3 regions of the Agrobacterium sp. DKPNP3 genome follow, and region 1 is predicted to be linked to each of the others. Evidence: predicted binding sites of a transcription regulator. Region 1 holds the regulator's gene; each other region holds the start of a gene.
What was found. The regulator LexA, encoded in region 1, represses DNA repair genes until DNA is damaged. The targets are predictions, from matches to a motif close to TGTTCNNNNTGTGTTCNG.
Positions count from the first base shown of each region.

Region 1 (5,413 bases):
GGATGGGATTCAGCCTGTTTCCGGCCTTTGCCCAGCGACGGCCAGTCAAGAAGATATCCGCCTTCGCAGCGCTCGTGATGACGCTATGCTACTATCTGATCTCCGGCTTCGCGGTTTCCGCTGAACGGGCCTGGCTGATGATGTCGATCATGTTGGTCGCGGTGCTGTTTGACCAGCCGTCGCTCAGCCTCAGAAATGTCGCGCTTTCCGCTCTCATTGTTCTCGCGCTCTCGCCCTCCGAAGTGATGGGGCCAAGCTTTCAGATGTCTTTTGCCGCGACAATCGCGCTTGTTTCCGCCTACGCCGCCTGGAGCCGCCGGCGTAGTGTTCGCGAGCGTCTTTATATGGGAAGAAAGCCCAGCTGGATCACGGTCGCGCAGATGGCAGGCGCTGTGATGGGGGGCGTCATCACGACGTCCCTGATTGGCGGGCTTTCGACGGCAATCTATTCCGCCGAACATTTCCAACGTGTCACCACCTATGGACTTTTCGCCAATCTTGCCGCGACGCCGCTGATGTCGCTGATTGTGATGCCCTTCGGTCTGATCGCCATGCTGCTGATGCCGTTCGGGCTCGACGCGCCATTTCTGAAGGTGATGGGCTATGGCATGGCGATGGTCATCGAGGTCGCGGACGAAGTTGCGTCCTGGGGCGGAAGCGCAGCGACCGGACGCCCGCATGGCTGGTTCATCGGTATCGCCTCGGCCGGCTTTCTGCTGCTCACCCTGTTGCGCACCCGCCTGGCGCTCTTGGGCATCCCGCCTCTGCTGCTTGCCTTCGGGCTCTCGGCAACGACATTTCAACGCGATCTGCCGGATCTCCTCGTTCATGAAGATGGCTCGCTGGTGGCGCTTCTTGCCGATGAGAAGGTTTACACCACGAGAACCCGACCCCATGGCTTTATTTATGACCAGTGGCAGAGGGCGCTGCTGCTTGCTAAGACACCGCAGGCGCCGGTTATTCTGCAGCGGGACCGGCCAGAGACGTTTACCAATAAAGCAAAGCTGTCGCAGGAGGAGTTGAGAGCCGCCGCACGCGAGATGGCGGTTGCGCTGAAAGCGGGAACGCCGGGCGTTTTCACCTGCAAGCCGGGTCGCTGGTGCGTGGCGCAGGCACAGAGCGGCGAATGGATCATCGTGCTGGAGGAAGGGCGTCTGGCTGGAAAGGCATGTGACATCGCCGACGTCGTCATTGTTTCCCAAAGAACCTCGTTTTCACACTGCCGCTCAGGCGCGCTGCTTCTCAATCGCGGCATCTTGCGCCGCATTGGTTCAGTGGAGATCAACTTCGCGTCAGCCAATCAGCCGGGCGTCGTCGAGAAACTGCGCGCTTCGACCGCAGGCATGAACCGGCCGTGGAGCGAACATCGATATTACGATTGGAAATCTGGTCGCTACGAGCATGAGCTACCGGAAACGATCACGCGTCTGCTGGCGGCGTCGCAATGATTGCCGCCGGCAAAGCGTCTCAAGCCTTCGCGCGCAGATCCGCAGTCAACTGACCGATGCTGGCGATTTCGGCTTCATGCGCCGGGTCCCGCCACATTTCTTTCAGGCCTGCCTCATACCATTCGCGCATGGCGGGCAGGGCGAGCAGGCGATCGCAATAGGCCTTTGCTGCGGGGGATAGATCCGCACCGTAAGTCTGGAAACGGAATGCCACGGGGCAGAAGAAGGCATCCACTGCCGTGAACTTCTGGCCGGCGAGATAAGGACCACCGAAGGTCGAAAGGCCTTCGCTCCATAAAACATCGATACGCTTGATATCAGCTGCCAGCCCGGCATCACCGCCGTTTGGCGTGACACGAATGCCGACCGACATGGGGTAGAGATTGCGCAGCGACGAAAATCCCGCATGCATTTCGCTTGCCGCCGAACGCGACCAGGCTCTGGCCTGCTTGTCGCTTGCCCAGACCCCTTGATGACGCTCGGCGAGATATTCCGCGATCGACAGCGATTCCCAGACCGTCACACCCTCATCGACGAGGCAGGGGACCTTGCCGGTGGGAGAAAAGGTGGAAAATGAGACGCCTTCGCCAAAGGGAACGAGTTTCTCTTCAAAGGCAATACCGAGCGTGCGCATCAACACCCATGGCCGCAGCGACCAGGAGGAGTAGTTCTTGTTTGCGATATAAAGATCGTACATGGCGTGTCTCCTGACTGTGTCGCAGTTTTATACCAGCGACGTTGCGGCGAATATCGCAAAGAATCCATCGCACTCATAAAGCCCGTTGATGGGTGAACGACATCATGCCGAATTCGTGCCTTGACCCTTTCAAAAGCACCTTCATCGCTTCAAAAGAAAAAAAAGCGCATCAATCCACCGGAATGACGCGCCATTCATCTTGAAGGCTAGATATGTCTTGCCAATCGATCCGCTTTTATCCGGACCGGCGGCGGCATCAATGATAGCGCCGGATAAGCCCCACCAGCTTGCCCTGAATTTTCACCCGATCAGGCCCAAAAATGCGGGTCTCGTAGGCCGGGTTTGCAGCCTCCAGCGCGATGGACGCGCCCTTGCGGCGGAACCGCTTCAGCGTCGCCTCTTCATCGTCCACCAGCGCCACAACGATATCGCCCGGATTGGCCGTATTGCCATTGCGGATGATGACCGTATCGCCATCGAAGATGCCGGCCTCGATCATCGAATCGCCCTTGACCTCAAGCGCGTAATGTTCACCTGAGCCTAGCATGTCCACTGGAACGGCCACGTCATGTGTATTGTTCTGAATGGCCGAGATCGGCACACCGGCAGCGATCCGGCCCATGACAGGTACGGTCGCCGCACCTGCAATGTCATTTGCGGGTGCCTTGGGAGCAGGGGGCGGCTCCGGCGTTTTCGGTTTGCCGAGACTGCCTTCGATAACGCTCGGTGAGAAGCCGCGCTGCGGCCTTGCGCCCGGCGTATAAGCCTCCGGAAGCTTGATGACTTCGAGCGCTCGCGCCCTGTTGGGTAGCCGGCGAATAAACCCGCGCTCTTCGAGCGCCGTGATCAGCCGGTGGATGCCGGATTTGGAAGCGAGATCGAGTGCATCCTTCATTTCATCGAAGGAGGGCGGCACGCCGGACTCTTTCATTCGCTCATGAATGAAGAGAAGCAATTCCTGCTGTTTGCGCGTGAGCATGAGGAAAACACCCTTGAGAATCGTCGCTGGAGTCGCGAAACAAATACAGAACGAACACTATATGTTCCATATGTGTTCCGCAATCCCCTAAAATCTGGTTAAGCTTCGCTCGGATTTACATTTCGCAAATTGGAGGTAACCAAAGCTCCAGAAGTCGTTCCCAGGCGAGGCCCCGACGCGTCCCATTTGTTCCGCGTTTCAGGTCAGGGTGTAGATCGAGCTGTGCTATCGCGCGAAAACGACCGTCTTGTTCTTGTTGAGAAGCACCCGGTCCTCAAGGTGCCATGAGACCGCCCGGGCCAGCACGCGTCGCTCGATGTCGCGTCCCTTACGGACCAGCTCATCCGGCGTATCGGCGTGGCTGACCGGCTCGACGTCCTGGCAGATGATCGGCCCTTCATCGAGATCGCGGGTGACGTAATGGGCCGTTGCACCGATCATTTTGACGCCCCTCTCATGGGCTTGGTGATAGGGCTTTGCGCCTTTGAAACCAGGCAGGAAGGAGTGATGAATGTTGATGCAGCGCCCGGATAAGTATTCGGAGAAGTTGTCCGACAGGATCTGCATGTAGCGGGCAAGAACGACGAGGTCGGTGCCCGTTTCTTCGATGATGTCCTTGATGCTTGTTTCCTGTTCGGCCTTGTTGTCTTTTGTCACCGGCAGGTGATGATACTTTATCCCGCCCATCAGCGTGAGGTTCAGGGCCTCGCGGGGGTGGTTGCCGACGATGCCGACGATCTCGGCATTCAATTCGCCGATGCGGTGGCGATAGAGAAGATCGCCGAGGCAGTGGTCGAAGCGGGAAACGAGCAGCAGCAGCTTGCGCGGCGCACCTGCTCGACGCAGCGTGGCGTCGAGAGCGAAGCGATCGATCTCCGCGGCAAGTCCATTGCGAAAGCCTGCCTCGTCGCCGGCCATGGAGAAGGCGACACGCATGAAAAACATGCCCGTTTCATGGTCGTCGAATTGTTGAGCTTCATAAATATCGCCGCCATGCTGTGCGATGCGGCCCGAGACCGCAGCGACAATTCCGCTTCTGTTGGGGCAGCGCAGCGTCAGGACGTAATTCATCTAAAGCCTCCTGGAAGATGGAGTTGCGGTTGGACTGCTGTCATAGCGGCGCCCACGCGGAGCCACGCCCCGTTTCCACGGGGCCGAGCGTCAGCACGAAGCGGTCGCGGATGTCACTGGATGGCGTGTTCGCCCGGCCCGAGATAACTCGCCATCAGAGCGGGATCGACGGCGAGTTCGGAAGCTGGGCCTGAGCGGCGCACTTCACCAAGTTCGACGAGATAAGCTTCGTCGGCAATTTCGAGCGCGGCGCGGGCATTCTGCTCGACCAACAGGATGGAGACACCGGTTTGACGCAGGTCGGCGACGATACGCAGGATTTCGGCGACAATCAGCGGTGCAAGTCCAAGGCTCGGCTCATCGAGAAGCAGCAGTCTCGGCCGGCTCATCAACGCCCGCGCGAGCGCCAGCATCTGCCTTTCGCCGCCGGACAGTGTTCCGGCGAGCTGCTTGCGGCGTTCGCGAAGGCGCGGGAAGAGTGTGTAAACAGCATCGCGTGTCTCGTCGCGCTCCTGACGGGAACGCAGGAAACCGCCAAGTTCGACATTGTCCTCAACCGTCATCGAGCCGAATAATTCTCGCCTTTCCGGCACCAGGCAGAGGCCGGCGGCAACGCGGCCCTCGATCGTCTCGGGCACCGGCGCGCCGTCGTAAAGAATGGTCCCGCGCGAAGGCACGACACCCATGATGGCGTTGAGCAGCGTGGTTTTCCCCGCTCCGTTCGCCCCGATGACCGTGACGATGCTGCCCGATGTCATGGATAGCGAGATGCCGTGCACCACTTCCGCCCGGCCATAGGCAACGTGGATGTCTTTGATGTCGAGTAGATGTCCGCTCACGCTGCCCCCCCAAGATAAGCCGCGATCACGGCCGGATGTTGCCGGATTTCAGCCGGCTTGCCTTCGGCGATCAGGGTACCGAAATCGAGCACGACGATGTGGTCGACCAGCCCCATGACGAAACCCATGTCATGTTCGACAAGCAGGACGCTAACGCCCTCGGCGCGCAGTTTTTTCAGCAGCGTCGCGAGCTCCTGCTTTTCCCCGTGGCGCAGACCGGCCGCCGGTTCGTCGAGTAGCAGCAGGGTTGGGTTGAGGCAGAGCGCGCGGGCGATTTCCAGAATTCGGATCTGCCCGAGAGCGAGGTCGCCGGCGGGGCGGTCGCGATGGGCACCGAGACCGACGCGATCGAGCTGATGCGCGGCTTCCGCAAGCAGAG
Region 1 covers NZ_JBQYSN010000058.1:323-5,735, reverse strand. Annotated here, with positions in the region: gene ACUTJJ_RS16045 (ComEC/Rec2 family competence protein) at 1-1,448, shown strand, start outside; gene ACUTJJ_RS16040 (glutathione S-transferase family protein) at 1,468-2,145, opposite strand; gene lexA (transcriptional repressor LexA) at 2,402-3,124, opposite strand; gene purU (formyltetrahydrofolate deformylase) at 3,350-4,195, opposite strand; gene ACUTJJ_RS16025 (ABC transporter ATP-binding protein) at 4,309-4,974, opposite strand; partial or broken gene ACUTJJ_RS16020 (ABC transporter ATP-binding protein) at 5,031-5,413, opposite strand, start outside.

Region 2 (5,413 bases), on a different contig from region 1:
CGCAGATGGTCGGCGATGACCCGGTGGCTGGCGCGTTTCTCACCTTCAGCCGGAACGCCTGTCGCTTCCACCGAAGCGGCAATCAGCGCCCGGAACAGGTCCGTATCGTAATTGTCATGTTTGCCCTGCAGCAGCGCGGAAATACGCTCCAGACCCATGCCGGTATCGATCGACGGGCGCGGCAGGTCGATGCGCTCTTCCTTCGTCACCTGCTCATATTGCATGAAGACGAGGTTCCAGATTTCGATGAAGCGATCGCCATCTTCTTCCGGCGAGCCGGGCGGGCCGCCCCAGATATGATCGCCGTGGTCGTAGAAGATTTCGGAACAGGGACCGCAGGGGCCGGTATCGCCCATCGCCCAGAAATTGTCGCTGGTCGGGATGCGGATGATGCGGTCGTCGGAGAAACCGGCGATCTTCTTCCAGAGGTTAAAGGCCTCGTCGTCGGTGTGATAGACCGTGACCAGCAGACGATTGCGGTCGATGCCGAATTCTTTGGTGATCAGGTTCCAGGCGTGGGTGATCGCCTCTTCCTTGAAATAATCGCCAAAGGAGAAATTGCCGAGCATTTCGAAGAAGGTGTGGTGGCGGGCGGTATAACCGACATTGTCGAGGTCATTATGCTTACCGCCAGCGCGCACGCATTTCTGCGCGGTTGCGGCGGTGGAATAGGGACGGCTTTCCAGACCGGTAAAGACGTTCTTGAACTGCACCATGCCGGCATTGGTGAACATCAGCGTCGGATCGTTGCGCGGCACCAGCGGGCTGGAGGGCACAATCTCGTGTCCGTTCTTCTTGAAGTAGTCGAGAAAGGTCGACCGAATTTCATTTACACCGCTCATGCCCACACACCGCTCACAGCTGGAGTCCATCACCTGCCATCGGAAACGATGGCTATATTGCAAAATCACTGGCTTTTATCGTCCGTGCCCGGCCCTGTCCAGCCACCGCGGTCAGTGAAGGCGCGTAGGCAAACAAAAAGGGCCACGCGAAAGAAATCGCACGGCCCATTTTGTTCAATCCAGTTCACATCGAAGCAGGCAACCCGGCAACAGATGCCCGACGCTTGACGGCAGGATCAACCTTCGTCACTGTCGCCGTCATCGCCGGAATCCGGACCACCATTCTGCAGGAACCGGTCAGCGATCAGACCGGCATTCTGCCGCAACGCCAGCTCGATCTCATTGGCCGTATCCGGATTGTCGCGCAGGAAGGTCTTGGCGTTTTCACGCCCCTGCCCCAGACGCTGGCTGTTATAGGAGAACCATGCACCCGACTTTTCAACGATACCGGCCTTTACGCCGAGGTCGACCAGCTCGCCGGTCTTGGAAACGCCTTCGCCATACATGATGTCGAATTCCACCTGCTTGAAGGGCGGCGCCATCTTGTTCTTGACGACCTTGACGCGGGTCTGGTTGCCGACAACCTCTTCGCGTTCCTTGACAGCGCCAATACGGCGGATGTCGAGGCGAACGGAGGCGTAGAACTTGAGCGCGTTACCGCCGGTCGTCGTTTCCGGCGAACCGAACATGACGCCGATCTTCATACGGATCTGGTTGATGAAGATGACCATGCACTTCGACTTGGAGATCGAAGCGGTCAGCTTGCGCAGCGCCTGGCTCATCAGACGCGCCTGAAGACCCGGCAGGCTGTCGCCCATCTCGCCTTCGATTTCCGCCCGCGGCGTCAGCGCCGCAACGGAGTCGACCACGAGCACGTCGACCGCGCCGGAGCGCACGAGCGTATCGGTGATCTCAAGCGCCTGCTCGCCCGTATCCGGCTGCGAGATCAGCAGGCTCTGCAGATCCACGCCAAGCTTGCGGGCATAGACCGGATCAAGCGCATGTTCGGCATCGACGAAGGCGCAGATGCCGCCCTTCTTCTGGGCTTCCGCAATGGTCTGCAGCGCCAGCGTCGTTTTACCCGAGCTTTCCGGACCGTAAATTTCAATGATGCGCCCCTTCGGCAGACCGCCGATGCCGAGCGCGATATCCAGGCTGAGCGAGCCCGTCGAAACGGTTTCCACTTCAACCACATTTTCATTGGAACCGAGCTTCATGATCGATCCCTTGCCGAACGACCGTTCGATCTGGGAGAGCGCCGCTTCCAGTGCCTTGCTTTTATCCACCGATTTATCCTCTACGAGACGCAAAGAATTTTGTGCCATCCGAACCACCTTTAGGTTATTGAAGCCGCACAGGCAATGTAGCAGTATGGGAACGGTATGTACTCTATTTGTTCTCATTTCACAAGGCTGAGCCAGCGTATTGAAAACAAATAGTGATAAGTCGTTTGTTCTGCTTTCGTTTTTCTGTGCGCGGCCCCTTGCCGTAAACTGGAGGCGAGGTCAGGAAGACGTCAGTTTAGGCCGAATCGTCCGGTCTTTCCATCCGCCAAAGAGGGAAATGCAAGCGTGAAGAAAATACTCGTTCTGGGCGGCGCGCACATCGACAGGCGCGGCATGATCGAGACTGAAACGGTGCCGGGCGCCAGCAACCCCGGCTCGTGGATGGAAGAGGCGGGCGGTGGCGGTTTCAACGCCGCGCGCAACCTTTCCCGGCTTGGCTTTCAAGTCCGTATCATCGCCCCACGCGGCGGCGACGTGACGGGCGAAGCGGTGGCGGAGGCTGCGCGACAGGCGGGAGTCGAGGACACGCCTTTCACCTTCCTCGACCGGCGCACGCCAAGCTACACCGCCATCCTGGAGCGTGACGGCAATCTCGTCATCGCGCTTGCCGATATGGACCTCTACAAGCTCTTTACGCCCCGCCGCCTCAAGATACGCGCCGTGCACGAGGCGATCACGGCGAGCGATATCCTGCTTTGCGACGCCAACCTGCCTGAGGATACGCTGACGGCACTTGGCCTCGTTGCCCGCGCCTGCGAAAAGCCGCTCGCCGCCATCGCCATTTCGCCTGCAAAGGCGGTGAAGCTGAAAGCGGCGCTCGGCGATATCGACATTCTCTTCATGAATGAGGCGGAAGCCCGCGCTCTTACCGGCGAGACGGCGAAAAATGTTCGTGACTGGCCCGATATTTTGCGCGAGGCCGGGCTTTCCGGCGGCGTCGTCACCCGCGGCGCAAGCGAAGTCGTGGCCTTCAACGAAACGGAAAAAGCAATCCTCCACCCGCCCCTCATCCGCGAAGTGAAGGACGTCACCGGCGCCGGGGATGCCATGGCCTCCGGTTACCTCGCTGCCATTGCGGAGGGAAAAACAATTAGGGAGGCGTTGAGACAGGGAGCCGCGGCAGCGGCGATTACCGTGCAGTCACCCTTTGCGACATCCCACGACCTATCAAAAGACAGTGTCGAAGCCATGTTGGGGCTTGTTCCCCAGGCCGAAATGCTGGCATGAACCCGCTTTTAAGAACTGGAACAGATGAAATGACCCGCCCCATCTCCCCTCTCCTGCCGATCGTCTATTCTCAGGAAGTCGCCGCCGCCAAGCAGCGCGGTGCGCCGCTCGTTGCGCTCGAATCGACCATCATTACCCACGGCATGCCCTATCCCGGCAATATCGAGATGGCGGAAAGCGTCGAGCAGATCATCCGTGATCAGGGCGCGGTTCCGGCCACCATCGCCGTCATTCACGGCACGCTGCATATAGGCCTTGAGAAGGATCAGCTCGAGGCGCTGGCCCAGACCACGGATGCCATGAAGGTCTCGCGCGCCGATATCGCCTTTGCGATCGCCGAGCGCCGCACGGGCGCGACGACGGTTGCCGCCACCATGATCGCCGCTGCCCGCGCCGGCATCCGCGTTTTCGCGACCGGCGGCATTGGCGGTGTGCACAAGGGTGCGGAAGAGACCTTCGACATTTCCGCCGACCTGACCGAGCTTGCCAAAACGGGCGTCATCGTCGTCTGCGCCGGCGCGAAAGCCATTCTCGATATTCCGAAGACGCTCGAAGTCCTCGAAACCAACGGCGTACCCGTCGTCACCTTCGGCTCGGAAGAGTTCCCGGCCTTCTGGTCGCGCTCCTCCGGCCTGGCGAGCCCACTTTCGCTGAACAGCCCGGCCGCAATCGCCAACTTCCAGACGACCCGCGAACAGCTCGGCATCGATGGCGGCATGCTGGTAGCCAATCCCGTGCCGGAAGCCGACGAAATTCCGCGCGAGGAAATGGAAATCTACATCAACCGCGCCATCTCGCATGCCGAACGCGATGAAGTGACAGGCAAGGCGGTGACGCCGTACCTGCTGGGCGACATTTTCCGCCTGACGGACGGCCGCAGCCTCGAGACCAATATCGCGCTGGTTCGCAACAATGCGCAGCTCGCGGCCGAGATTGCGGTGGCGCTAAGCTGACCGTCGGGGTTGGGATCATCCTCAAGGTTGCGGGTGACGGCAGGGTTCGAAAACCTCTCCTCCGTCATGCCGGACTAGATCCGGCATCCAGCCACGGCGCGTCTGCGCCGTGAAACAGTCTTTCGTGATCAAGGACTTGATCACGCTGGACCCCGGATCTGGTCCGGGGTGACGGGTTGCGGATGATCAAGCTTTGCCAAATGCCTCGGCGTTGGGGACATCGTAAGCAGCAAAAGGCCCGGAGAGCTTGCGCTTCCGGGCCTTGTTTTTTCTATTTGAACCCGATCAGTTCTGAGCGACCGGCTTCACCAGCGGCGTCACGCGGCGGATGGTGACGCGGCGGTTCTGCTGTTCCGGGCCAAGGGTCTGGACCTTCAGGTAACGCTCGCCATAACCCTGCGTCGCGAGGTTTTCCGGCGGAATGCCGTAGACATCGGTCAGCACGTTGGCGACAGAGGCGGCGCGCTCGTCGGAAAGAACGAGGTTGCTTTCATCCGAACCGACGGCGTCGGTATGGCCTTCTATGAGGAAGGTTTCCGCCGGGTTCTTTTGCAGCGCCTTGTTGATCGCGTCGGCGACCTTGCGCAAGGAGCGAGCCTGCGCCATCGGGATTTCGGCGCTGCCGGTCGCAAAGGTGATCGTATCCAGGTCGATACGGCGCACCTTGTCGCGGATACGGGCCGAATAGCGCACTTCGTCCAGCGAATAGACACGTTCCACCGGCTCGACGGGCGGCTGTTCCAGGAAGCGATAATAATCGCGATCCGGATCGCTCGACGTGTCGATGATGTAGTCCGTCACGGGAATGCGCAGACGCATGGGCGGCAGGTCGAGGCCGGGATCGCGGTAAACATAATCGCGGTCGGGATCGTCCATCAGCTCCGGTGCATAGAACAGCACATATTCACGACCGCGATCGTCGATGCGCGAACGCTGGATCACGTCGCCATAACGGTTACGGATCGTCACGACCTGCGTGCCATCGCGACGTTCCACGGTTTCGCGGACACGACCGCCGGGCAGACGCTCGTAATAAGGCTCGCCGCCATCGCGGATGAAGCGCTGGTTGTCGTCGCCACGCACCACGACGCGGTCACCGAACTGC
Region 2 covers NZ_JBQYSN010000146.1:424-5,836, reverse strand. Annotated here, with positions in the region: partial or broken gene alaS (alanine--tRNA ligase) at 1-842, opposite strand, end outside; gene recA (recombinase RecA) at 1,079-2,167, opposite strand; gene ACUTJJ_RS24105 (carbohydrate kinase family protein) at 2,414-3,355, shown strand; gene ACUTJJ_RS24100 (pseudouridine-5'-phosphate glycosidase) at 3,385-4,308, shown strand; partial or broken gene ACUTJJ_RS24095 (OmpA family protein) at 4,594-5,413, opposite strand, start outside.
Region 2: the regulator LexA is predicted to act here: its motif matches at 2,226-2,243, upstream of recA (recombinase RecA).

Region 3 (5,413 bases), on a different contig from region 1:
ATGGTTACAGATGGGAATCCGCAGCTGGTGATTGTGGTGGTGGCTGCGAATGTTCTGTCGCAGCTGCACTGGCAACGTATCGTTCCGAATCCGGCTCCGCACTGGACCCGTCCGATGGCTTTGGTAGTTTTCCATGTCCTCCCCTTCTATGTGGGCACGACTTTTGTCGTGCATCTTATCTTCAAGCTAACCTAAGCCTCAGTACGCTTTGGCTTGCCACCGGCGGCGCACGACCCTACATGCTTGCCAGACACTATTCAGTTTGGAGCCTCCCATGACCGACGACCTTGTAAAACTCTTCGATTGCGATGAAACGCAATTGCGCAAGCTCGTTGGAGAGGCGCTTGCGGGCGCCGATGATGGCGAGTTGTTCATCGAACATGCGCAGGCGGAGTCGCTCACCTTCGACAATGGCCGTCTCAAGGGCGGCTCCTTTAACACCGACCAGGGTTTTGGCCTTCGCGCCGTCGCTGGCGAGACGGTCGGTTATGCCCATGCCGGCGAGCTTTCGCAAAGCGCGCTGAAGCGTGCTTCCGACGCGGTGGGCGCTGTTACCAAAGGATATTCCGGCTCCTATGCCGCCGCGCCGCAACGCACCAATAAGAAGCTTTATGGCGACGAAAACCCGATCGGCAGCCCCAGCTTCGAGGAGAAGGTGAAGCTCCTCACCGATATCGACGCCTATCTGCGTGATAAGGATCCGAATGTCCGGCAGGTGACGGCGACGATTTCCGCCAGCTGGCAGGTGGTGGATATTCTGCGCGCCGATGGCCATCGTGTCAGTGACGTCAGGCCGATGACCCGTATCAACATTTCCGTGGTCGCGGGCGAAGGCGACCGGCAGGAAAGCGGCTCCTACGGGATCGGCGGCCGGGTCGGTTTCGGCGATTTCATTACCACGGAAAACTGGCAGCGCGGTGCTGATGAAGCGCTGCGGCAGGCGCTCGTCAACCTCACGGCCATCGATGCGCCAGCGGGCACCATGGATGTCGTGCTGGGTTCCGGCTGGCCGGGTGTGATGCTGCATGAGGCCGTGGGTCATGGTCTGGAGGGCGATTTCAACCGCAAGAAGACATCCGCATTCGCTGGTCTGATGGGCGAGATGGTCGCCGCACCCGGTGTCACTGTCGTCGACGACGGCACGATCGACAGCCGGCGTGGTTCGCTAACCATCGACGACGAAGGCACGCCTTCAGGATATAATGTCTTGATCGAGAACGGCAGGCTCGTCGGCTACATGCAGGACCGGCAGAACGCCCGGCTGATGGGTGCGAGGCCCACCGGCAACGGCCGCCGCCAGGGTTATGCCTATGTGCCGATGCCGCGCATGACCAATACCTACATGCTCTCCGGGGACAAAACGCCAGAAGAGATCATTGCATCCGTCAAAAAGGGTATCTACGCCGTCTCCTTTGGTGGCGGTCAGGTGGATATCACCTCGGGCAAATTCGTGTTCGGCTGCACCGAGGCCTATCTCATCGAGAACGGCAAGATCGGTGCGCCGGTGAAGGGCGCGATGCTGATCGGCAACGGCCCGGATGCGATGAAGCGCGTATCGATGATCGGCAATGACTCAAAGCTCGATACCGGCATCGGCAATTGCGGCAAGGCCGGGCAATGGGTGCCGGTTGGCGTCGGCCAGCCGCATCTGCGCATGGACCAGATCACTGTGGGCGGCACGAAGGCGTAGGCCGTGGCTTTCGGGTGATTGCACTCGGTTGTCTCAATAGCGCGGACAAAACGACGTCGCATTCTATCCCGCCCGGTCCCTCATTCCGGCCTTGAGCCGGAATGAGGGCAGAAAGAGTTGCAGCCACACTGAGCCTGCCGGTGCCTTGCCAGCCCATGACCCCACACATGGCTGCCATGATGCTGTTTTTTCTGGCGCGCTGGCGCGAACGCGATAATATCAAGACTTATGGCGGGCCCCTCCTCCCATCCGGGGCCTGCGTGGCGAAGGAGACAACGACCATCATACGAAATGCCCTCGTTCCTGAACTTGCCGTCAGCGACTGGCAGAAGAGCCGCGCTTTTTATTGCGACCTGATTGGCTTCCATGTGGTTTACGAGCGCCCCGAAGAGGGCTTTACCTATCTGGCGCTGGGCGACGCAGAGCTGATGATTGACCAGATTGGTGCGACCCGGACCTTTGTGGCGGGCAATGCCTCGCTCGATGCGCCGTTGGGCCGCGGCATGAACCTGCAGATCGCCGTTCCCTCCCTGCAGCCCATTCTATTCCGGCTGGAGCGGTCTGCCATCGATCTCGTCATGCCGCTTGAGGAAAAGTGGTACAGGCGCGGCACGGTCGAAGTGGGGAACCGGCAATTCATCGTCGCCGATCCCGACGGGTATCTGATCCGCCCCTTCGAGAGCCTCGGCGAACGCCCCTTCCGGTTCGGTTGAGCCATGTTGCCCTTTCTGCCGCGGGCGGTGGTGTTCGACATGGATGGATTGTTGATCGAGAGCGAGAGGCTTTATCGCGATTCATTTCTGGCGGCCTCGGATGAAGGCGGCCATGGCATGGAGGTGGAGACCTATCAGAAGGTCTGCGGCAGCCCGTGGGACGTCATCACCGGCACCATCTTTGCCGATTATGGCGCGGATTTTCCCATCGACAGTTTTCGAGACGCCTGGCTCCGGCATCTTGGCGTGATGATGGCTGATGGCGTGGCGTTGAAGCCGGGCGTCGTCGAAATCCTCGATCTGCTCGACCGGCTCAATATACGGCGCGCCATCGCCACCTCGTCCCGACACGCTTCGGTGACGCGGCACCTTGGGCCCCACGATCTTCTCGGACGTTTCGACACCATTGTCGCACGCGGGGACTATACGGAGCCGAAACCGGCGCCCATGCCCTATCTGACGGCGGCGCGACGGCTTTCCCTCGATCCCGGGCGCTGTCTTGCCTTGGAGGATTCCTACTCGGGTGTACGCTCGGCAACATCGGCGGGCATGATGACCATCATGGTGCCTGACGTTGCACCGCCGACGGAGGAAATGCGGGAGAAATGCGTGGCCGTCGCCAGCGACCTTAACGCCGTGGCGGCCATGTTGGAAAAGCTGGAGCCTTCAGGGTTTTGACGGCGTAAAGTACCACTTACGCTCGATCGCTCCTTCAATATCGAGACCGTTATAATGGGCCAGTAACAGCACATGGCCGAGGAGATCGGCGGTTTCGTCGGCCAGATCCCGCTTCGTCTCCTCTTTGCTCCTACCCTTAACGCGCGCCCTTCCTGTCAGCCGGTTCCAGGCCTGTGTGACCTCGCCAACCTCTTCCTGAAGCTTCAGCATGTACCAGTCCGGATCGCGGAATATCCCGTTTTCAGCGGCATATTTTTGCGACGCCTCTTCAAACCGACGCATCATGTCAGCAAACATTTGTTCATCCTTTGTTCACTCGCTAAAACTCTAATCATGATTCTCTGACGGCGTCGACCCGTCAGGGCGTCATGCAGCCATGAACAGAAATTTCCGGGACATGCGCATGCAAGCGCGATAGAGAAAAGATATTCAAACAATCATGCCGTCACCCATGTCCCATCTCGACTTCCTGGCGTCATTCGTCGCCGCACACAGACCGGTGCTGCTCGCCATGTTTGCCGGCGCAGCCCTTCTTGCCGGCCTTGCCCGCGGCTTTTCCGGCTTCGGCGCGGCGCTCATATTCATCCCGCTTGCGAGCGCCATCGTCGGGCCACGTGTGGCTTCGGCGGTTCTGCTGGTGGTGGACGCCGTGCTAACTGTCGGCATGATACCGCCCGCCTTCCGCATGGCGGACCGGCGGGACGTGTTCACCATGGCGACCGGCGCCCTTGTCGGCGTTCCCGTCGGCACAATGTTGCTCGCCAAGGGTGATCCCTTGACGCTGCGCTGGCTCATTTCAGGCGTCGTCGTGGTGCTGCTCGTGTTCCTGTTGTCCGGCTGGCGTTACAGCGGCCGGCCGAAGACGCCGCTCACCCTTCTCACCGGACTCGTGGCTGGCCTGTTTTCAGGCGCCGCCCAGCTGGGTGGCCCGCCCGTCGTCGCCTATTGGCTGGGCGGCGCGCTGAAGGGCGCTTTCGTGCGCGCCAATGTCATTCTTTATTTTGCGGTATCGACGATATTTTCCCTGGCCAGCTATCTTTTGGGCGGCCTGTTCAGCTTCGATGTCTTCGTGTTTTTCCTGCTGGCGTTGCCCTTTTACGGTGCGGGCCTTTACGCAGGGTCGCGATTACATGGGTTTGCCGATGAGGCATCCTTCAGGCGCATCTGCTACGGGCTGATCGCCATGTCTGCCGTCATCGGCCTGCCCTTGTTCGATTCGCTGCTGAAATAGGCGGGCCACGACGCCCCGCCGACTTGCCTTTACGGGTACATGCGGACCTTCGACCAGGCACCGTCAGGCGTCTCGCGGCGGAATTCGATGCGGTCATGCAGGCGGAACTTGCGATCATGCCAGAATTCGATGCTCACTGGGCGAATGCGGAAACCGGACCAGTGGGATGGGCGCGGAATATCGCCGATCGCATATTTGGCAGTATATTCGGCCACGGCCTTTTCCAGCGCGAAACGGCCCTCCAGCGGCCGCGACTGCTTGGAGGCCCAGGCGCCGATGCGGCTGCCGCGCGGGCGGGAGGCGTAATAGGCATCCGCCTCCGCGTCGCTCACGATCTCCACCTCGCCCCGCAGGCGCACCTGTCGCCGCAGGCTCTTCCAGTGGAAACACATGGCCGCTTTTTTCTGGCCGAGGATCTCCCGGCCCTTCTGGCTTTCGAAATTCGTGTAGAACACGAAGCCGCGGTCATCGACACCTTTCAGCAGCACCATGCGCACGTTCGGAAGGCCATTTTCGTCCACGGTGGCGAGTGCCACTGCGTTCGGATCATTGATTTCGGAAGCCGTCGCGTCCTTCAGCCACTCGGCAAAAAGCGTGAAAGGTTCATTTTCTTCCGTGAAGTCACTGGATGTTAACCCCGTTTCCGACATATTGACTAAAATGCTCCCGAGCTGATTTGGACCCCAGAGATGATCTCTGGTGAAAGATGGTGACCGTCATAGCAAAGTCGAACAGTCGAACAAAGAGCCTCCTTTCGTCGGTAGCGGAAGTTTCCGCCGTCGTGTCGATGCTTGTGGTGCTGAGCGGATGTGTCAGCCTCGATCTGTTCGGCGGCGACAAGGTCGACCGCTCGCTTTCCACTGCCTCCGTGCCCAACCAGCAGAATGGCAGCGCCCAGACCGACGACGTAACCATTCGCAATGCGGTCACATCGGCCGATCTCGCCAAGCTTGCAGATCAGCCGCTGCCCTGGGCGAACGCCGCCACCGGCAGCGCAGGCGTCGTCACCGCCATTCGCGAAGACAAATCAAGCGGTTTCGTCTGCCGTCAATTCAAGACCACGCGTCACTCCTTCGAGGGTGTGGCAGCTTATTCCGGGCA
Region 3 covers NZ_JBQYSN010000063.1:12,317-17,729, forward strand. Annotated here, with positions in the region: gene ACUTJJ_RS16875 (hypothetical protein) at 1-195, shown strand, start outside; gene tldD (metalloprotease TldD) at 275-1,690, shown strand; gene ACUTJJ_RS16885 (bleomycin resistance protein) at 1,975-2,403, shown strand; gene ACUTJJ_RS16890 (HAD family hydrolase) at 2,407-3,081, shown strand; gene ACUTJJ_RS16895 (MazG nucleotide pyrophosphohydrolase domain-containing protein) at 3,070-3,378, opposite strand; gene ACUTJJ_RS16900 (TSUP family transporter) at 3,533-4,312, shown strand; gene pdxH (pyridoxamine 5'-phosphate oxidase) at 4,342-4,962, opposite strand; gene ACUTJJ_RS16910 (RT0821/Lpp0805 family surface protein) at 5,019-5,413, shown strand, end outside.
Region 3: the regulator LexA is predicted to act here: its motif matches at 3,380-3,397, upstream of ACUTJJ_RS16895 (MazG nucleotide pyrophosphohydrolase domain-containing protein).